4 regions of the Cupriavidus sp. 10L45 genome follow, and region 1 is predicted to be linked to each of the others. Evidence: predicted binding sites of a transcription regulator. Region 1 holds the regulator's gene; each other region holds the start of a gene.
What was found. Region 1 encodes sigma-54, which starts transcription at its own class of promoters, with help from an activator protein. Its sites were predicted from a motif close to TGGCANGNAANCTGCTTT; they were not measured.

Region 1 (5,189 bases):
GATGACGGCCAACGGACTGGTCTTCAACAATGTCACGCGCGAAGTACAATTGCTCGGCAACGTACGCGGCACCATCGTCATGAATCCGCCGTCGGGGCAGGCCCGGACCACGCAGTAAGCACAACAACAAGCACGCCAGGCGCCGGCAACGGATCGCCCGTCATTCTCTCAGCTGACCAACATGACCCCATCCCTGACGACGTTGTCCTGTCGCCGCATCGTGCCCGCCCTGGCGGTGGCAATCGCCGCGCTCGGCGCGACCCTGGCCCAGCCGGCCCTGGCGGAGCGTGCCGACAAGGACAAGCCGCTGGTGCTGGAGGCCAACAACGCCAGCTATGACGACGTGAAGCAGATCTATACGCTGACCGGCAACGTCGTGCTGACCAAGGGCACGATGGTGCTGAAGTCGGACGCCGCGCAGATCCGCACCGACCCCGAGGGCTACCAGTACGCGGTGGCCACGGCCAATCCGGGACGCCAGGCGTATATCCGCCAGAAGCGCGACGGCGTGGACGAATACATCGATGGCTGGGGCGACCGCATCGAGTACGACGGCAAGCAGGAAATGTCGAAGCTGATCGGTCATGCCCGCGCGGCGCGCATCGCCGGCGCGAAGACCGTCGACGAGATCCGCGGCGCCGTGATCACCTACGACAGCCGCAACGAGTACTACACGGCTGCCGGCGGCGACAACAACACCTCCACCGGCAACCCGTCCGGCCGCGTGCGCGCCGTGCTCTCGCCGCGCGCGGACCCGGCCAGCGGCGCCGCCGCGCCGCCACCGCCGCTGGAACTGAAGCCGGCGCCCGCGCCCGGCAAGCCCTGAACCCCGGACGCGCCCGCCGCGTCACGCATGCATTGACCTGATGAACGACTCCGCCACGCTCGCCCCGAACGCCTCCGCAGCCCCGTCGGCCGCCCGTACCGACAGCAGCACGCTGGTCGTGCGCCACCTGAAGAAGCGCTACGGTTCGCGCACCGTGGTCAAGGACGTCTCGCTGGACGTGAAGAGCGGCGAGGTGGTCGGCCTGCTCGGTCCGAACGGCGCCGGCAAGACCACGTCGTTCTACATGATCGTGGGCCTGGTGGCACTGGATGAGGGCGACATCGTGCTGGACGACCAGCACATCAGCGGCCTGCCGATCCACGAGCGCGCCCGCATGGGCCTGTCCTACCTGCCGCAGGAGGCCTCGGTCTTCCGCAAGCTCAACGTCGAGGAAAACATCCGCGCCGTGCTCGAGTTGCAATTGGAGAAGGGCAAGCCGCTGCCGAAGGCCGAGATCGAACGCCGCCTGGATTCGCTGCTGGACGACCTGCAGATCGCCCATCTGCGCAACAACCCGGCGCTGTCGCTCTCCGGCGGCGAGCGCCGCCGCGTGGAAATTGCCCGGGCGCTGGCCTCCGCGCCGCGCTTCATCCTGCTGGACGAGCCGTTCGCCGGCGTGGACCCCATCGCCGTGGGCGAAATCCAGCGCATCGTGAGCTTCCTGAAGGCGCGCAACATCGGCGTGCTGATCACCGACCACAACGTGCGCGAGACGCTCGGCATCTGCGACCACGCCTACATCATCAGCGAAGGCACGGTGCTGGCCGCCGGCCAGCCTGAGGAAATCATCGCCAACGAGTCCGTGCGACGCGTGTACCTGGGCGAAAATTTCCGCATGTGACCCATCGGCCGCCGCGTGCGGCCGCGCTTCTCCCGGCCTCCACGGCGACAGCCGGGGTCGATCAGGAAGTCAGAGCGATAGGCGATAGCAATTTCCGTTCCATAGTCGGAAGGATGCGCATAGAATAGGTCGCATGAAACCGTCGCTTCAGCTTCGTCTCTCGCAACATCTGGCATTGACCCCGCAGCTGCAACAGTCGATTCGATTGTTGCAGCTCTCGACGCTTGAACTCCAGCAGGAAGTGGAACAGGCGCTGACCGAAAATCCCCTGCTCGAACGCGAAAACGACTGGATCGAAAGCCCGCTGCGGGTAGCCGCCGATGGCTCGGTCAACCTCCAGAGCGCCCCCGCGCCGGCCTCCTCCGAGCCACAGCCCAACGGCGACGCGCGCACCGATGGCGCGTCCGGCGGTGAGGACGACAACTACAACGACAACGGCAGCGAGGACTACGGCAGCGACTGGAGCCTCGACGACTTCGCCCGCCGCCCCCAGGGCGACGAGGACGAAAAGTCGCCGATGCAGTTGCGCGATGCCGAGCCCACGCTGCGCGAGCACCTGATGGGGCAGTTGGCCCCGCTGAAGATCTCGGTGCGCGACAAGGGCCTGGCCATCTTCCTGATCGAATCGCTCGACGATGACGGCTACCTGAGCGCCTCGCTCGAGGAAATCTGCACCGAACTGCCCGAGGAACTCGAATTCGAGATCGACGAAGTCCACGCGATCCTGACCCTGCTGCAGAGCTTCGACCCGCCCGGCGTGGGCGCGCGCAATGCCGCGGAGTGCCTCAGCCTGCAATTGCGTCGCCTGAAGCACTCGCATCGTGAGCTGGCGCTGACCATCGTCAATCATCATCTGGAACTGCTGGCCGTGCGCGACTACACGCGGCTAAAGAAAGCGCTCCAGGTGGACGAAATAGCACTGAAGGCGGCACACGAACTGATTCGCTCGCTGGCGCCGTATCCGGGGCACGCGTTCAACCGTCCCGAGGCCGACTTCGTGGTGCCCGACGTGTTCGTGCGCAAGAGCGGCAGCGGGTGGATCGCGGCGCTCAATCCGGATGTCATGCCACGGCTGCGCATCAACGACATGTATGCGCAGATCCTGCGCGGCGCGAAGGGCGAAACGGGGACGGCAGGCCTGCAGCAGAAGCTTCAGGAGGCGCGGTGGCTTATCAAGAACATCCAGCAACGATTCGATACGATCCTGCGTGTTTCGCAGGCAATTGTGGAACGTCAAAAGAACTTTTTCACGCATGGCGAAATCGCGATGCGCCCCTTGGTTTTGCGGGAAATAGCCGATACACTCGGTTTACATGAGTCGACCATTTCCCGGGTCACCACGAATAAGTACATGGCCACGCCCATGGGTACTTTCGAGTTGAAGTACTTCTTTGGGAGCCACGTCTCTACGGAGACTGGCGGCGCGGCCTCCTCCACGGCAATCCGCGCGCTGATCAAGCAACTGATAGGAGCCGAAGACCCCAGGAATCCTCTTTCCGACAGCCGGATCGCCGAACTGCTGGGTGAGCAAGGCTTCGTGGTCGCACGCCGCACGGTGGCGAAATACCGCGAAGCGCTCAAGATCCCCGCAGTCAATCTCCGCAAGACTTTGTAGCCGAGCCGCAACCGCCTGCCTGGTGCGGCTCTTTCAGAAGGAGAAGCGCTATGAACTTCAAGATCAGTGGACACCACCTCGACATCACGCCCCCGCTGCGTGAGTATGTGGAAACGAAACTGGAGCGAATTGTCAGGCATTTCGATCAGGTCATCGGCGTGAGCGTGCTGCTATCGGTGGACAACCACAAGGAGAAGGACCGGCGCCAGTACGCGGAAATCAATCTGCATCTGAAGGGGAAGGACATCTTCGTCGAAGCGCATCATGAAGATCTGTATGCGGCGATCGACTGTCTGGTCGACAAGCTCGACCGCCAGGTCATCCGCTACAAGGACCGCGTACAGGGCCACGATCGCGAGGCGGTGAAGTACCAGATGGCCGCCCAGCAACTGACGCAGCAGTAGAGACCTGCAGGCAACCGAAAACAGAGCGGTTGCCGACCCTGCAGAGGACTGAAAAGAAGAGCTCAAGCCGCGCAATCAGCGCGGCTTTTTTGATGGGCGCGCGCCATGGCGGTGACGGTGCGGGCACCTGGAATGTTTCGTTACCTTATTGCCACGCCGGAGGGCGACCCGGGGCCCCCGGGAGCGGTCAAAATGGGAACAAGTGTTCGCAAGCCGCCCGCCTCGGTGTATGCTCCGCCATACAAATAACGACAGGACGGCCCCGGGACACCCCGGGTGGGCAAGCCGGCCGGCACGTCGTGGCACCGCCGCGACCCCGGCGCTGCATCGCAAAATCGCGGTGGAGCCCTGCTCTATAATGGCCGGACGCTCCAATGCGGGCGTCCCAGACAAGATCTCGGTACCCAAGTTTCGCCCCGAATCCGGCGGGACGGCCTTCGCGCCCCGGCCCGCTAACCTGACTTCTCGCGCATCGCCCATGAATCGTTTGGCCAAATTGCTGCCACCCGGCAACATCCATCTCGACGTCACCGTCACCAGCAAGAAGCGGGTGTTCGAGCAAGCCGGGCTCCTGTTCGAGAACAACCATGGCGTGGCGCGTGCTACCGTGACCGATAACCTGTTCGCGCGCGAATCGCTGGGTTCCACGGGTCTGGGTGCCGGCGTGGCCATTCCGCATGGCCGCATCAAGGGTCTCAAGCAGCCGCTGGCCGGCTTCATGCGCCTGGCCGAGCCCATTCCGTTCGAATCGCCGGACGGCAAGCCGGTGTCGCTGTTGATCTTCCTGCTCGTGCCGGAACAGGCCACGCAACAACATCTGGAAATCCTGTCGGAAATCGCCCAACTGCTCTCGGACCGCGAGATGCGCGAGGGCCTCGCCACACTGCCCACGTCGGAAGCGGTGCATGATCTGCTGACGCAGTGGCACCCCTGACTCCCGCCCCAACGGCCGCCTGAAACGGCCTGTCCGCCCCCGAAAGTCATACGCGCATGGAACTCACCGGCGTCACCTCGCAGTCGATCTTCGACGACAACGCAGCCGATATCAAGCTCTCGTGGGTCGCTGGCCTGGAAGGGGCCGACCGGGCCTTCGACGTGGAATTCGCCCGCGAAGCCACCTCGGCGGCGGACCTCGTCGGCCACTTGAACCTGATCCACCCGAACCGGATCCAGGTGCTCGGCAAGCCGGAAATCCTCTACTACCAGCGCCTCGACGACGAGCCGCGCAAGCGCCAGATGGGGGAGCTGATCCTGCTCGAGCCGCCGTTCCTCGTCGTGGCGGATGGCATGGAGCCGCCGCCAGACCTGGAGCTGCGCTGCACGCGCTCGTCCACGCCGCTGTTCACCACGCCGGTGTCGTCGGCGGCTGTGATCGACCATCTGCGGCTCTACCTGTCGCGCATCTCCGCCCCGCGCGTGACGATGCACGGCGTGTTCCTCGACATCCTCGGCATGGGCGTGCTGATCATGGGCGAGTCCGGCCTGGGCAAGAGCGAACTGGGC
Region 2 (5,189 bases), on a different contig from region 1:
TCCTTCCTCGACCTCTCCATCCTCACCACCACCGACGGCGAGCGCGGCCTGTTCTCGATGGCGTTCGACCCCGCCTACGCCACCAACGGGCGCTTCTACGTCTACTACACCGACCAGAACGGCGCGATCACCGTGGCGCGCTACACGGTCTCGGCCAGCAACCCGGACGCAGCGAACCCCACCGGCACGTTGCTGCTGTCGATTCCGCACCCGGGGGCCAGCAACCACAACGGCGGCCAGCTCGCGTTCGGCACGGACGGCATGCTCTACATCGGCACCGGCGACGGCGGCGGTAGCAACGACCCCGCCAACAACGCCCAGAACAGCGGCACGCTGCTGGGCAAGATCCTGCGCATCGACGTGAGCGGCGCCAGCTATACCGTGCCGGCCGGCAATCCGTTCGCCGGCGGCGGGGGCGGACGCCCCGAGATCTGGGCCACCGGGCTGCGCAACCCGTGGCGGTTCTCGTTCGATGCGAACGGCCTGCTCTATATCGCGGATGTCGGCCAAGGCCAGCGCGAGGAAGTCAACGCCATGCCAACCGCCAGCGGCGGCCTCAACTACGGATGGGATCGTCTGGAAGGCACCGCCTGCGTCGGCGGCACCGCGTGCGACCCCGCCGGCCTGACCGCGCCCGTGTTCGAGTACAGCCACGACGCCGGCGGCTGCGCCATCGTCGGCGGCTACGTCTATCGCGGCGCGGCCCTGCCCGAACTCCAGGGCCGCTATTTCTACACCGACCTGTGCACCGGCAAGCTGGCCAGCTTCCTGTACCGCGACGGCGCCGTTTCCGAGCGGGTGGACTGGCCGGTCACCGCCAGCGGCAGCGTCTACTCCTTCGGCACCGATGCCGCGCAGGAACTCTACGTACTGGCCGACGCCGGCACGTCTTCGACGAGCGGCAAGGTGTATCGGGTACAGCGGGCGCCTTAGGGGCGCCTTAGGGGCGCCTTAGGGGCGCCTTGCGGGGGGCGCCAGCGCCACACGCCGTGATGGCGGATAATCCCGCATCCTCACGACGCCCTCCCCACCCCCATGCATGCCAGCGCCACCCGCCGCCTCGACGGGACCACCCTGTTCCTGCTCACCTTCCCGCCACTGGCCTGGGCGGGCAACGCCATTGTCGGGCGGCTGGCCGCCGGTACGTTTCCGCCGCTCACGCTGAATTTCGTGCGCTGGGTACTGGCCGGGACCTTGTTGGGGCTCTACGCCTGGCGCGGGGTGGTGGAACATCGGGCCACGCTGCGCCGGCATGCGGGGCTGCTGACGGCGATGGGCGTGCTGTCGATTGCCAGCTACAACGCGTTCCAGTACCTCGCGCTGACCACCTCGACGCCGATCAACGTCACCTTGATTGGCGCCTCCACGCCGCTGTTCCTGCTGATCATCGGCGCGCTGTTCTTCGGGGAGCGCATGCGGCCGTGGGCTGTGGCGGGGGCGCTGCTGTGTCTGGTGGGGGTGTCTTTCGTGCTGGTGCGCGGGGAGTTGGGGCGGCTGGCGCAGCTCGACTTCGTGCCCGGCGACCTGTACATGCTTGCGGCGACCATCGCCTGGAGCGCCTATACCTGGCTGCTGCGCAAGCATCGCCCGGACCTGCCGCTGCCGGTGCTGCTGTTCGCGCAGATCGTCACCGGCGTGGTGGCCAGCGTGCCCGTCACGGCGTGGGAATTGATGACGCTGTCGACGCCCATCCCCTGGAACGGCAAGGTGATGGGCATCCTGCTTTATGTGTCGACGATTCCCTCGCTGCTGGCCTACTTCGCCTGGGACCGCGCCATCGCACGGGCCGGCGCGCAGTTGCCGGTGTTCTTCATCACGCTGACGCCGGTGTTCGCCGCCCTGCTCTCCACGCTGCTGCTCGGCGAGTCGCCCCACTGGTATCACGGCGTGGGGCTGCTCACCATCGCCGCAGGCATCGGGCTGGCGCAGCGGCGCTGAATGACGCTGAAGGGTGCTGGCTAGCGCCCCAGCCGTTGATGGAAGGCCATCAGCGGCGTGGCCGTCAGGCCGTGCAGGACGATGGAGAACACCACGGTGCACAGCGTGGCGTGGATCAGGAAGGGGCTCCATTCCTCGCCGGCGGTGTGCGTCAGGGCATAGGCCAGGTAGTAAAGCGAGCCGATGCCGCGAATGCCGAACCACGCGGTCAGGCGCCGCTGGCCGCGCGCCATGGGCAGGTCGAAGGTGGACGCATAGACCGATAGCGGCCGGATCAGGCAGATCAGCAGCAGCGCCAGCACCACGTACTGGGCGTGGAAGACCTCCCGGGTCAGCATCGCCCCGATCAGCAGGGTGACGCACAGCTCGGCCAGCCGTTCGATATTGAACGAGAACTCCGAGGCGGTATGGGTGAGGTAGGCGGCGGCCTTGCGCTCGTGCGTGGAGGTGGTCTCGACATCGGCCGTATGCAGCGGTCCCAGCACCTCCGCCGGCGAGGTGGCGGGATTCTCGCGGCGCTCCACCTGCCGCATCGCCAGCCCCGCCGCGAACACGGCCAGGAAGCCGTAGGTGTGCAGCAACAGCGCGGCGCCGTAGGACACGCCGATCAGGCCCAGCGTGAGGAAACTCTCCAGCCCCACCGCCTCATGGAAGCGCAGCCGCAGGACCAGGATGGTCTTGCTCGCCAGCCAGCCCAGCAGCCCACCGATTGCCAGCCCGCCGAGGGTGCTCCAGACCAGATCGACCGCCATCCAGCGGCCGCCCCACGCGCCCAGTTCGTGGAAACCCAGCAAGCCAAGGCCGAGCATGACGAACGGGAACGCCGCGCCATCGTTCAGGCCGCCCTCACCCGTCAGGCTGTAGCGCACCACGTCGCGATCCTCGGTATCGGCCATCTGCACGTCCGAGGCCAGCACCGGGTCCGTGGGCGCCAGGATCGCCCCGAGCAGCACCGCCAGGCCCAGTGGCACCTGCAGCCAGCCCACCGCCACGGCGCAGACGCCGCCGATGGTCAGCAGCATCGCCACGGTGGCCAGCCGCACCGGCAGGCGCCAGACGCGGTACGTCATCTGCACCCGCAGCCGCAAGCCCACGCCGAACAGAGCGACGAGCACGGCCAGCTCGGTGATCCATTCCAGTACCCTCACGTGGCCCGGGTCCGTCAGATCGAGCACGATCAGCCCGGCCCCGCCGGGCCCCAGCGCCATCCCCACTAATAGATACAGACCGGACGGGGACATGGGCAGGCGCTTCACCATGGAGTCGATCAGCCCCATCGTGATCAGCAGCGCGCCAATGACCAATGCCCAGGTCGCGAACAAGCTGGCTCCTCTATTCGATATATCCCGGTCGAGACTTTCACAGTAGGCGGCGCGGCGGGCGGGCGCTGTCGGGCGGACCCCGTAGCGCCGTGTCAGTGAAGACCTCCCGACACTGGTGCGTGCGCGCACCACGCAGGGGCTTGCGGGTGGGCGGCGGGGTGTGGGTGGCAGGCCGAAGGCGCCCAGCAGCCGGTCACGCGTGAACAGCCACGTGGTTAATCGACTGATTTCATTGACATTTTCCACGTATGACCGGGCTTCCCCCTGCCCAAAAGTGCCTTTGGCACGGTGATTGCTATCTTGTATCCAAGATTGGATTTCAGATAGGACTCTCATGCGTACCTCTACCTCGGCCACCACAGCGGCCACGACAGCCGCCCCCGGCGAGGCCGATGCGGCGTGGATCGCGCGGTTCGATACCCCGGTCGTCGCCCCGCACCCGGAGCACGCCCCGCTGGCCGGCCTGCGTTTTGCGGCCAAGGACAATATCGACGTGGCTGGCGTGCCGACGACCGCCGCCTGCCCCGAATTCGCCTACGTGCCGGACGCCCACGCCACGGTGATCGCGCGCCTGCTGGGCGCCGGCGCGGCGTTGGCCGGCAAGACCAACCTGGACCAGTTCGCCTGCGGCCTGAATGGCACGCGCTCGCCCTACGGCGCCGTGCCCAATGCGTTCGACCCGGCCTATGTCAGCGGCGGGTCGAGTTCCGGTTCGGCGTACGCGGTGGCCAGCGGTGAGGTTGACTTCGCGCTGGGCACGGACACCGCCGGCTCCGGCCGGGTGCCCGCCGGGCTCAACAACATCGTCGGGCTGAAGCCGAGCAAGGGCCTGATCTCCGCCCACGGCGTGTTCCCCGCCGCGCAGAGCGTGGATTGCGTGTCGATCCTGGCACGCACGGTGGCCATGGCGGTGCGCGTGCTGGAAGCCGCCGCCGGCCATGATCCGCAAGACCCGTACTCGCGCGCGCTGCCGCTGGCGCGCACGCCGCTGCCGGCTGCGTTCCGCTTTGGCCTGCCGGCCGAGCCGGAGTTTTTCGGCGATGACCTCGCCCGCCGGGCCTTCGACGCCGCCGTTGCCGCGCTGGAGGCGCTGGGCGGTCGCGCGGTGCCCATCGACTATGCCCCGCTGGCCGAAGCCGCCGCGCTGCTCTATGACAGCGCGCTGGTCGCCGAGCGCTACGCCGCCGTGCGCCCCTTCTTCGACCGCGCGCCGGGCGCGGTCATCGAGCCGGTGCGTTCGATCCTGGCCGCCGGCAGCCGCTACAGCGCCGCCGATGTGTTCGATGCCCAGCACGCGCTCCAGGCCCTGGCCCAGCGCGCGGCCACGATGTGGCAGGACATCGACGTGCTGTGCGTGCCCACGGCGCCGACGCATTGCACCATCGCCGCCATGCTGGCCGATCCGGTGGTACGCAACCGCGAACTCGGCCACTACACGAACTTCGTCAACCTGCTCGACTACGCCGCGCTGTCCGTGCCCGCTAGCCTGCGCCCGGACGGGCTGCCGTTCGGCATCACGCTGATCGGCCAGGCCGGCAGCGACTGGCAGCTCGCCGACCTGGGGCAACGCTTCCACCACGCCACGGGGCTGACGCTGGGTGCGACGGGCGAGCCGCTGCCCGCGCCGGTGTCCATTGCCGGGCTGGCCCCGTCCCCCGCCACTCATCTGCCGCTGGCCGTGGTGGGCGCCCATCTCTCTGGCATGCCGCTGAACGGTCAGTTGACCGAACGCGGTGCGACGCTGGCCGAGGCCACCACCACCGCGCCGCACTATCGGCTGCACGCGCTGCCCGGCACCACGCCGCCAAAGCCCGGCCTGCGCCGCGTGGACGCCGGGGAGGATGCCGGCGCCGCCATCGCGGTGGAGGTGTGGCAGGTGCCGCTCGCCGCCGTCGGCAGCTTCCTGGCGCTGGTGCCGGCCCCGCTCGC
Region 3 (5,189 bases), on a different contig from region 1:
TGTAGAAGAACACGAGCACGGGCATCCACATGCCGATGACCTTGCCGGACACCGAGGTCGACATCATGGCCGCCACCACGCCGGTGGAGACCATCCAGTTGCACATCACGGCGCGGATGAACAGCGTCAGCATGCCGGCGGCGCCATGCGCGGCGTAGCCCACGGTGCGGCCTTCGCCGATGTGGCCGATCTTCTGGCCGATGGCGTTCGGGGCTTCGGAGAAGCCGAAGGTGAAGATGATGGCCATGAAGAACGCCACGGTGACGGCGCCGGCGAGGTTGCCACAGAACACCAGGCCCCAGTTGCGCAGCACGCCGCTCCAGGTGGCGCCCGGGCGGCGGTCCAGCACGGCCAGCGGCGCGAGCGTGAAGACGCCGGTCAGCAGGTCGAAGCCCATCAGGTACAGCATGCAGAAGCCAACCGGGAACAGCAGCGCGCCAACCAGCGCGTTGCCGGTGTTGACAGTGATGGACACCGCGAAGGCTGCCGCCAGCGCCAGGATGGCGCCGGCCATATAGGACCGGATCAGCGTGTCACGCGTGGACATCAGCAGCTTGGACTCTCCGGCATCGACCATCTTGGTGACGAACTCGGTGGGGGCGAGATAGGCCATGGGGTATTCCTCTCCGTTTCCTTCGTTTGGCTCAGAAAAGACAAACGGCGTCCGTCCGCCCGGCCTCTGGCCGGCACGTGACAGGACGCCGTCATCCTTGATGCTTTACAGGGTGATGCACTGCCGGGCCGTCATCAGCCCGATGTCAGTGCTGACGCACGTTCCATGCCCGCCGCCGGGTGGGGCCGGGTTGGGCCGGGTTGGGGCAAGTGACGATCTAGGGGGCGTTGGTAGTGCATGGGCTGCCCGCTTTTGGTGCGCGCGGCCGGGCGGGTTCAATCCTGGTGCTGATCGTCGTCCTGTGGGGGCAGGGCGAGGCCGGTGAGCGAGAGGGTGGCTTCGGCAATGTCCGCCAGCCGGCGGTTGTTGTCCATCGACGCCTTCTGCAAGGCCCGGAACGCGGCGTCCTCGCTGAGCCCCATGCGGGCCATCAGCGCGTTCTTGGCGCGCTCGATCACCTTGCGCTCCTTGAGCGCGCGCCGGGCGGCATCGAGTTCCACTTCGGTCTGGGCCAGTCGCGCCGACTGCTGGCGCAGCAGGCGCTCCAGCGACGTGACGGTGGTGGCGTGCACCTCGGCGGGTCCGTTTCCGGCATCGGGCATGCCCGGCAGCACAGGGGCGGCGGCGGGTTGCTCGGCCACATCGAAAAAGCGCTCGACGGCATGGGTATGGGGCGGTGGGTTGTCCAGTAGCTGGCGCAGCAGCCCGGCCGAATCCTGGAGATCGGCCTGGGAACGCTGGATCTGCGCCTCGCAGGCCTTGCGCAGGTCCTGCACCACCTGCATCTCCAGCGTCCACATGCCCGTGATGACCTCGCTGCAGACTTCGAACCACTTCTCGCTGTCGTCGTGCACCAGCGCCGTGCCCGGCGGCGTGGTCAGCAGCGTGCGGCGCATGCCGTCCTGCGCGGCGACCGCGGCGCTGGCCTGCCGTTGCCGCCATGCGGCGAGCAGCGACGGGTCGGCGAAGCGCTCGAACATCTGGAAGCTGCGCTGCTGGGCTTCCACCAACTGCTGCACGCGCTGCGGCGCGGTGCCCGCACAGGTGCCGGAGGCGAACATCTGCGCCCCGACGGCCCGCTCCTGCCCGGCGGCTTCCTTGCCCTGCACGAGGTAGACGAAGGCCACCAGCGGCCGGGCGATGCCCGGATACATCGCCACATCGGCCAGATGGAAGATCAACTCCAGCAGCGCGGCAATCAGGCGGCTGAACGCCGCCACGGCGTCGTGCGCGGTGGTCTGGCATTGATCGATGGACTGGCGCAGCGCCGGCAGCGTGGCCAGATCGAGCTGGACCCAGGCCATCAACGACACCATCGACGCCGTACCCGTATGGCCCGCTTCCAGCTGGCTGGCGAAGCGCTCGCCCAGCCGGGAGGCGATGTGGACCGCCTCGCCCATCGCCGTCTGGCGCTCCTGCGCCAGCCGTTGCCCACCGGAGGCCAGGAAGATGCTGCTGGCCCCCCGTTCACGCTGCAAGGCGTGGATCAGCTGGCCGATCAGGTCGGCCAACTCCACGCGACTTGCCATCAGGCGGACGGCCTCGATTTCGAGCTGCTTGGCCCGAAGGACGAGGGTTGAGGCGGAAAGGGGCATTGTTCTGGGAATGTGGGCGCGGCCGGGATGGGTACTACGCATTTGCCCGGTACTACGCAAATGTCGTGCCATTTGTATCATCCGCCGTACCTTCCCGGCCCCCCGGACCGGCTACAGCGCCTGCACCTGCACAGGCGCGCCGGGTTTGCCGTTCTCGGACGGGGCGATCACGAGATAGCGGCGCGCGCCGGCCCCCGCATCGTCCCGCACCACCTGCCGGATCGGGCCAATCGCGTTGACGATGGCCGAGCCCGCCGGATTCGACATGAAGGCGGCGAGCGGCTCCAGCGGGCCGCTGCCGTCCGCGCGGGTGGCGAGCGCCAGCACGTAGGGACGCTTGGGCTGCAATCCGGTGGCCGATGCCTGCAGGACCTGGAGCAGTCCCTGATCGAACAGCGTGACGCTGGTCGGCGCATGGTCGGTGGCCACAGGCTTGCCGTTCACGACGCCATGCAGCTTCAGCTGCGTGGTCTGCCCGGCCACCCCCAGCGGCTGGAGTCCCTGCGTGCCGTCGCCCTCGGGCACGGCGTTCGGCACATAGGCGATGGCCTGCGGCGCCTGCCCGACCGGCACGTTGGCGACTACCCGATTGGTGGCGGTGTCGATGGCGGCCAGCTGGTCGGCGTTCTCCAGCCCCACGTAGATGCGCGTGCCGTCGCCCGAAGGCCAGATGCCGTGCGGCAGGCTGCCCACCGGAATCGTGGCCACCTGGGAGAAGTCATCGGTCCGGAACACCTTGACCTGATTCAGCCCGCCGACCGTGATGTAGGCGAAGTCGCCCGCCGCCGTGTGGGCGAAGTTCACGTGGTTGGTGATCGGGCCGGTCTCCAGCGTCTTGATCAGGCGGAAGGGCGGGCGGGCCTCGAACACCTGGGCCTTGCCGACGTCCTTGAGCGTGAACCAGACCTGCTTGCCGTCAGGCGTGGCGGCGATGTTCGGGCAGAACGGGCTCTCCTGCTTCACGCGCCCCACGATCTGATGGTCGGCCACGCTGACCACGGCCGTTTCCGGATTGAACGACGAGCAGATGTAGCCGTACTTGCCATCGGGCGAGAAGATCTGCATGCCCGGGCCGTCGGCCACGGTGATGCGGGTCTTTTCCTGGAACGTGGCGGCGTCGATCACCGAGATGTAGTTCTCCCCGCGCACGGTGACCCAGACCTCCTTGCCGTCCGGCGTGTAGAACGCCTCGTGCGGCGACCGTCCCACGTAGGTGACGTGCTTGACGGCGTTGGTAGCCGTGTCGATGAACGACACCGAGTTCGACCCAATCGACACGATGGCAAGCGTGCGGTGATCCGGCGAGAAGCCCATCCCGTGGACCAGCACCTGACCGCGATACAGCGGGCTGAAGTTGCCCGGCGCAGGGTCGCCCAGGCGGATGACGCCCAGCAGCCGGTTGTCCGCCGGGTCCGTCACGGAAACCGTGTTGGAGAACTGCTCGGCGGCATAGAGGCGGTCGCGGTGGCTGATGGGGACGTCAGGGGCCGTCGACGGTCCCGGCGCCTGCCCGGCCAGAACCGCGCTGGCCGCGCCGAGCAGCAGCATGAGGGAGAGGGTGTTCCTGAGGGAATGTCTTGTCATGGTCGTGGGCGCATCAGTGCGCGTGAGCGGAATGGCTGGGGGTGGTGGGTTGGCTGGCCGATTGGGCCGGATCGGGGCGGGTGGGCGCCGGCGCGGATGGGGGCAGGGGCTGTCCGAGCGCGAGCCGCATCGCGGCAATCTCCTGCAACTGGTCGACGATGATTTCCTGCGCGATGCGTCGGAGTTGCTCGTTCTTGCCGTGGCGCAGCTCGGCCATGGCCATGTCGATGGCGCCCTGATGGTGGGGAATCATCATCGCGACGAAGTCCTCGTCGACGTTGCCGCCGGGCTTGACCGCCATGTCGTCCATCATTTTTGTCATGGCGGTATCGCTTTCCGACAGGAACGCAGCGCTGTCAGGGCTGGCGGGCGGGGCGGCGACGGCGGGCAGCGCAAGGGCGGCCAATAACGGCAGGAGGAGCCTAAGCGGTGGTGATGGGGATCGGTGATGACTGGGCACGGGGCTCCTCGTGAAGGGTGGCGGCCTGGTTGCGGCCGCATGCCCCGTAAACGCAGGACACCCTGCTGTTATTCCCTCGCCACCTCAGGGTAAATTTATACCCGGGTAATATTGACTTTAATTTTATCCGGGTATAAATTGCGGACGTCATCACGGGGAGCCACCATGAGCCCAATCGATCATCTTCCGTCCCATACCGCCTTCGAAGGCCATCGTCGCCTCGCCTCCGGCCCGCTCGGCGTGGTTGCGCTCGCGGTCAGGCGGGCGATGGAGGGGGGCACCAGCGACCCGGTGCTGGTGTTCGACAACGCCACCGGGCGCACCATCGACATCGACACACGCGGCAGCGATGCGGACATCGTCGCCCGTTTTAGCCCGGAGGGTGGGCGTGCCGATGCCGCCGATCAGGAAGACGCCCCGGACGCGCCGCGCGGCAGGGGCCGCCCCAAACTAGGCGTCGTGGCGCGCGAGGTCACGCTACTGCCGCGCCACTGGGACTGGCTCGCCCAGCAGCCGGGCGGGGCCTCCGTGGCGCTGCGCAAGCTCGTGGAAGAGGCACGCCGCGCCAATGCCCATGGCGATAACCGCCGCGTAGCGCGGGAGCGCGCGTATCACTTCATGTCCGCCATCGCCGGGGATCTTCCGGGCTTCGAGGAAGCGTCCCGCGCGCTGTTCGCGGATGACCGGCAACGCATGGACGAACTGATCGCCGGCTGGCCGGAGGACGTGCGCGGGCATGTGGTGTGGCTGGGGTTTGGGGGTGGTGCGGAAGCCAGGAGGCAGCCATGAAACCATTGCTCGCTGGCGGATGCCTGTGCGGTGCGGTCCGTTACTCGGTAAATGACGAATTCGCCTACGCGTTGAACTGCCACTGTTCAAATTGTCGTCGCTCGACAGGCTCCGCGTTCAAGCCCTTCGCAGGGATCGAGCGCGAAAA
Region 4 (5,189 bases), on a different contig from region 1:
GTCACCTTCGTGATCGGTGGCATGACCGGCGTGCTGATGGCCGTGCCGGCCGCCGACTTCGTGCTGCATAACAGCCTGTTCCTGATTGCCCACTTCCACAACGTGATCATCGGTGGCGTGCTGTTCGGCTACCTGGCCGGCGTGACCTACTGGTGGCCGAAGGCGTTCGGCTTCAAGCTGGACGAGCGTCTGGGCAAGTGCGCGTTCTGGTGCTGGCTGGTTGGCTTCTACTTCGCGTTCATGCCGCTGTACGTGCTGGGCCTGATGGGCATGACCCGCCGCCTGAACCATACCGACAACCCGGCCTGGACCCCGTTCCTGTACGCGGCCGTGATCGGCGTGGTGTTCATCGCCATGGGTATCGGCTTCCAGGTGCTGCAGATCGTCGTGTCGATCCGCAACCGCAAGGCGCTGGCGGACGTCACGGGCGATCCCTGGGGTGGCCGTACGCTGGAGTGGGCCACGTCGTCGCCGCCCGCGTTCTACAACTTCGCGCACACCCCGGTGGTGCGTGACCTGGACGCGTTTGCCGACATGAAGGCCCGTGGCGAGACCATCCGCACGGACGGCTACGAGCAGATCCACATGCCGAAGAACACCGCTGCAGGCTTCTACATGGGTGCCTTCAGCCTCGCGCTGGGCTTCGCGCTGACCTGGCATATCTGGTGGCTTGCCGCCGTGGGCCTGGTTGGCATGGTGGTGGCGTTCATCCGCCGCGCCAACGACGACCATATCGATTACTACGTGCCGGCCAAGCAGGTCGAGCAGATCGAAACGCTGCACCAGCAGCGCATCGCTACGCAGGGCTGATCATCATGTCGACTGAAGTTCTAGACCGTTTTGGGGCGCAAGCCCCCGCCCACGGCCACGCGCACGATGCCGCGCATGACCACGACCACGCCCATCACGACACCAGCGAGAACACCGTCTTTGGTTTCTGGCTGTACCTGATGAGCGACTGCATCTTGTTCGCGTGCCTGTTCGCCGCCTACGCCGTGCTGCGCGGCGAAGTGGCGGGCGGCCCGTCGGGCAAGGAGCTGTTCGAGCTCAACTTCGTGCTGGTCGAGACGTTCATCCTGCTGTTCTCGTCGATCACGTACGGCTTCGCGATGATCTCGCTGCAGAACCGCAGCAAGGGTCGCGTGCTGATCTGGCTGGGCGTGACGTTCCTGCTGGGCGCCGCGTTCATGTCGATGGAAATCTATGAGTTCCATCACCTGATCCACGAAGGCGCCGGCCCGGGCCGCAGCGCGTTCCTGTCGTCGTTCTTCACGCTCGTGGGCACCCACGGCCTGCACGTGGCCAGCGGCATGGTCTGGATGCTCGTGCTGATGTGGCAGCTGAACAAGAAGGGCATGACCCCGACGATGGAAAAGCGCCTGAACTGCCTGAGCCTGTTCTGGCACTTCTTGGACATCGTCTGGATCGGCGTCTTCACCGTCGTCTACCTGATGGGAGCACTGTAATGGCACAACAACATGCAACGGCCGCCCACGGCGAGTCGCACGGCCACAGCAGCGTCAAGTCGTATGTGATCGGCTTCGTGCTGGCCGTGATCCTGACGGTGATCCCGTTCAAGATCGTGATGGACGGCACGATGGACCGCGGCACCATCCTCTGGATCATCCTCGGCATGGCCGTGGTCCAGATCGTGGTCCACCTGAAGTACTTCCTCCACATGGATGGCTCCAAGGGCCAGCGCTGGAACGTCATGGCGTTCCTGTTCACGCTGCTGATCCTGTTCATCGTGCTGGCCGGTTCGCTCTGGATCATGCACAACATGAATGCCAACATGATGCCGATGATGAAGTAAGCATCGTCAGGCATGCAGCGAAGACGGGGCCCTCGGGCCCCGTTTTTTATTGTCGGCGGTGCGCGATGCACTGTCGCCGGCCCGGATCCTGCACTGATTTGCGGCCATGCACGATGCCGGTGCGGGAGTTGGCGCGCCCCCGCCGGCCCCGGTGACCCGATTGGCACCGGATTGGTGCGACGGGATCACCCGCCGTGACGTTTTCTCCCACCTTTGATCGTTCCCGGCCCGGCAGTCCATGGCACGCTAGTTGCAGAAGGATCACCCGGGGTGCGTAGAGTCCCTGACCACATACGACAAACTGGGAGCTGCAATGAAACGACGTGACATGCTGAAGCTGTCGGCGGTAGCCGCCGCGGCAATGATCGGTACCAGCCCGCTGCTGGCGCAGTCGAAGGATCCGATCAAGGTCGGCATCCTGCATTCGCTGTCGGGCACGATGGCCATCTCCGAGACCTCGCTCAAGGACGTGGCGCTGATGACCATCGACGAGATCAACAAGAGCGGCGGCGTGCTGGGCCGCAAGCTCGAGCCGGTGGTGGTGGACCCCGCCTCCAACTGGCCGCTGTTCGCCGAGAAGGCGCGCCAACTGGTCACGCAGGACAAGGTCGCCGTCACGTTTGGCTGCTGGACCTCGGTATCGCGCAAGTCCGTGCTCCCGGTCTACGAGGAACTGAACTCGCTGCTGTTCTACCCGGTGCAGTACGAGGGCGAGGAAATGTCGAAGAACGTGTTCTACACCGGCGCCGCGCCTAACCAGCAGGCCATCCCGGCTGTGGAATACCTGATGAGCAAGGAAGGCGGTGGCGCCAAGCGCTTCTTCCTGCTCGGCACCGATTACGTGTACCCACGCACGACCAACAAGATCCTGCGCGCGTTCCTGAAGAGCAAGGGCGTGGCCGACAAGGACATCGAGGAGGTCTACACCCCGTTCGGCCATAGCGACTATCAGACCATCGTCGCCAACATCAAGAAGTTCTCGCAGGGCGGCAAGACGGCCGTGATCTCGACGATCAATGGCGACTCCAACGTGCCGTTCTACAAGGAACTGGGCAACGCTGGCCTGAAGGCCAAGGACGTGCCGGTGGTGGCCTTCTCCGTGGGCGAGGAAGAACTGCGCGGCATCGACACCAAGCCGCTGGTCGGCCATCTGGCCGCCTGGAACTACTTCATGTCGGTGAAGAACCCCGAGAACGACGCGTTCAAGAAGCAATGGGCGGCATGGGTCAAGGCCAACAACCTGCCCGGCGGCGACAAGCGCGTGACCAACGACCCGATGGAAGCCACCTACGTCGGCATCCATATGTGGGCGCAGGCGGTCAAGAAGGCCGGCACCACCGATCCGGACAAGGTGCGCCAGGCCATGTACGGCCAGACCTTCAAGTCGCCGGACGGCTTCACGCTGACCATGGGCGAGAACCACCACCTGTACAAGCCGGTGATGATCGGCGAAGTGAAGGGCGACGGCCAGTTCTCCGTGGTGTGGAAGACGGCGAAGCCGGTGCGCGCGCAGCCGTGGAGCCCGTTCATCGCGGGTAACGAAGGCAAGCCGGACAAGGTTGTCGCCGGCCGCTGATCTCCAGCGTACCCATGGTGTTTTGCCCCTCTCCCTTGGGAGAGGGGAGCCCTCCCTCGGTCGTTCCACGCATAAAAGACGCGAACCATCGGGCCATATCAGACGCCAGCCAGCCCTATGCACCGATCTCCATTCCCGTCCGCCTTGCCGTGGCTGCGCGCCATGCTGGCTGCGCTGTTGCTGGCCGCCGCGCCGCTGTGGGCGGCACCGCTCACGCAGGCTGATCTCAAGCCGCTGGTCGAAGACGACTTCGACGCCAAGACTGCCGCGCTCGCCGCGCTGACCCAGGCGCCGCCCGAGCAGGCCGGCCCGATCCTGCGCGCGCTCCAGGACGATGCACTCCAATTTGCGCCATCGGTGGGCATGGTGCGCCAGGATGGCGACAAGACCGTCGATGCCATCACTGGCAAGCCGGTGACCGTGAAGGCCGATGAACTCGAGTCCCTCACGCTGAACAACAGCCTGCGGGCCATCGTCGATAGCGCCGCGAGCAGCCTCCTGCTGCAGTCGCCGGACATCGCGGTGCGTACGCAGGCCATCAACACCTTGTCCGATCAACCCGAGAGCGCCTCGCGCGAAGTCGTGGAAGCGGCCCGCAAGGCCGAGGCCGATGCCGGCCTGCGCGCCCGGCTCGACGTGATCTGGGCCAACACCGTACTGGCGCAGGGCACCGACGCCACGCGCGACGCGCGGCTGGAAGCCATCCGCATCCTCGGCCAGGACAGCAATCCGCAGATCCGCCAGAAGCTGACGCCGCTGGTGGAGCGCGATGAAGCGGGCAAGTTCAAGGAGCCCGACGCCGACGTGCGCGCCGCCGCCCAGCAGGCCATCGACAAGATGCGTGGCGAGCAAGGCCGCGCCGAGCTGCTCGGCAACCTGTTCGCCGGCCTGAGCCTCGGCAGTGTGCTGCTGCTGGCCGCGCTGGGCCTGGCCATCACCTACGGGCTGATCGGCGTCATCAACATGGCGCACGGCGAGTTCCTGATGATCGGCGCCTACGCCACCTACGTGGTGCAGACGCTGTTCCGCGCCTATGCGCCGAATGCGTTCGATTGGTACCTGCTGGCGGCGCTGCCGGCGTCGTTCCTGGCAGCGGGTGTCGTCGGCTTCGCCATCGAGCGGATCGTGCTGCGCCACCTGTACGGCCGCCCGCTCGAGACGCTGCTGGCCACGTTCGGTATCAGCCTGCTGCTGATGCAGGCCGTGCGCACCATCTTCGGCGCCCAGAACGTGGAGGTAGCCAACCCCAACTGGATGAGCGGCGGCGTCACGGCGATGGCCGGCCTCGTGATTCCGTACAACCGCATCGTCATCATCGCCTTCGCGCTGGCCGTGGTGGCCGTGGCGTGGGCGGTGCTGAATCGCACGCGGCTCGGCCTGTTCGTGCGCGCCACCACGCAGAACCGCACCATGGCGGCCTGTGTGGGCGTGCGCACGTGGAAGGTGGATAGCTACGCCTTCGCCTTCGGTGCCGGCATCGCCGGGCTGGGCGGCTGCGCGCTGTCCCAGATCGGCAACGTAGGGCCGGACCTCGGGCAGGCCTACATCATCGATTCGTTCATGGTGGTGGTGCTCGGCGGCGTGGGCCAGCTGGCCGGCACCATCGTCGGCGCCTTCGGGCTCGGCCTCATCAACAAGTTCATCGAGCCGTTCTACGGCGCGGTGCTGGCCAAGATCTTCGTCCTGGTGCTGATCGTGCTGTTTATCCAGAAACGCCCGCAGGGCCTGTTCGCGCTCAAAGGGCGCAGCGCGGAGGCATGACATGCGTAGCTTTCAATCGAAATCCTCGAACGGGGCGCC

Region 2: the regulator sigma-54 is predicted to act here: its motif matches at 3,542-3,559, upstream of atzF (allophanate hydrolase).
Region 3: the regulator sigma-54 is predicted to act here: its motif matches at 2,262-2,279, upstream of AC1DFU_RS09340 (nitrate- and nitrite sensing domain-containing protein).
Region 4: the regulator sigma-54 is predicted to act here: its motif matches at 2,053-2,070, upstream of urtA (urea ABC transporter substrate-binding protein).

Annotation. Positions count from the first base shown of each region.
Region 1 covers NZ_JBFTJC010000003.1:14,129-19,317, forward strand. Annotated here, with positions in the region: gene lptC (LPS export ABC transporter periplasmic protein LptC) at 1-118, shown strand, start outside; gene lptA (lipopolysaccharide transport periplasmic protein LptA) at 182-826, shown strand; gene lptB (LPS export ABC transporter ATP-binding protein) at 867-1,667, shown strand; gene AC1DFU_RS05960 (RNA polymerase factor sigma-54) at 1,801-3,282, shown strand; gene hpf (ribosome hibernation-promoting factor, HPF/YfiA family) at 3,333-3,686, shown strand; gene AC1DFU_RS05970 (PTS sugar transporter subunit IIA) at 4,165-4,620, shown strand; gene hprK (HPr(Ser) kinase/phosphatase) at 4,677-5,189, shown strand, end outside.
Region 2 covers NZ_JBFTJC010000015.1:36,597-41,785, forward strand. Annotated here, with positions in the region: gene AC1DFU_RS23650 (PQQ-dependent sugar dehydrogenase) at 1-933, shown strand, start outside; gene AC1DFU_RS23655 (DMT family transporter) at 1,036-1,938, shown strand; gene AC1DFU_RS23660 (cation:proton antiporter) at 1,959-3,260, opposite strand; gene atzF (allophanate hydrolase) at 3,595-5,189, shown strand, end outside.
Region 3 covers NZ_JBFTJC010000004.1:272,996-278,184, reverse strand. Annotated here, with positions in the region: gene AC1DFU_RS09345 (formate/nitrite transporter family protein) at 1-613, opposite strand, end outside; gene AC1DFU_RS09340 (nitrate- and nitrite sensing domain-containing protein) at 889-2,208, opposite strand; gene AC1DFU_RS09335 (YncE family protein) at 2,320-3,792, opposite strand; gene AC1DFU_RS09330 (DUF305 domain-containing protein) at 3,806-4,252, opposite strand; gene AC1DFU_RS09325 (DUF2239 family protein) at 4,418-5,041, shown strand; gene AC1DFU_RS09320 (GFA family protein) at 5,038-5,189, shown strand, end outside.
Region 4 covers NZ_JBFTJC010000005.1:116,463-121,651, forward strand. Annotated here, with positions in the region: gene cyoB (cytochrome o ubiquinol oxidase subunit I) at 1-810, shown strand, start outside; gene cyoC (cytochrome o ubiquinol oxidase subunit III) at 816-1,466, shown strand; gene cyoD (cytochrome o ubiquinol oxidase subunit IV) at 1,466-1,813, shown strand; gene urtA (urea ABC transporter substrate-binding protein) at 2,127-3,389, shown strand; gene urtB (urea ABC transporter permease subunit UrtB) at 3,507-5,150, shown strand; gene urtC (urea ABC transporter permease subunit UrtC) at 5,152-5,189, shown strand, end outside.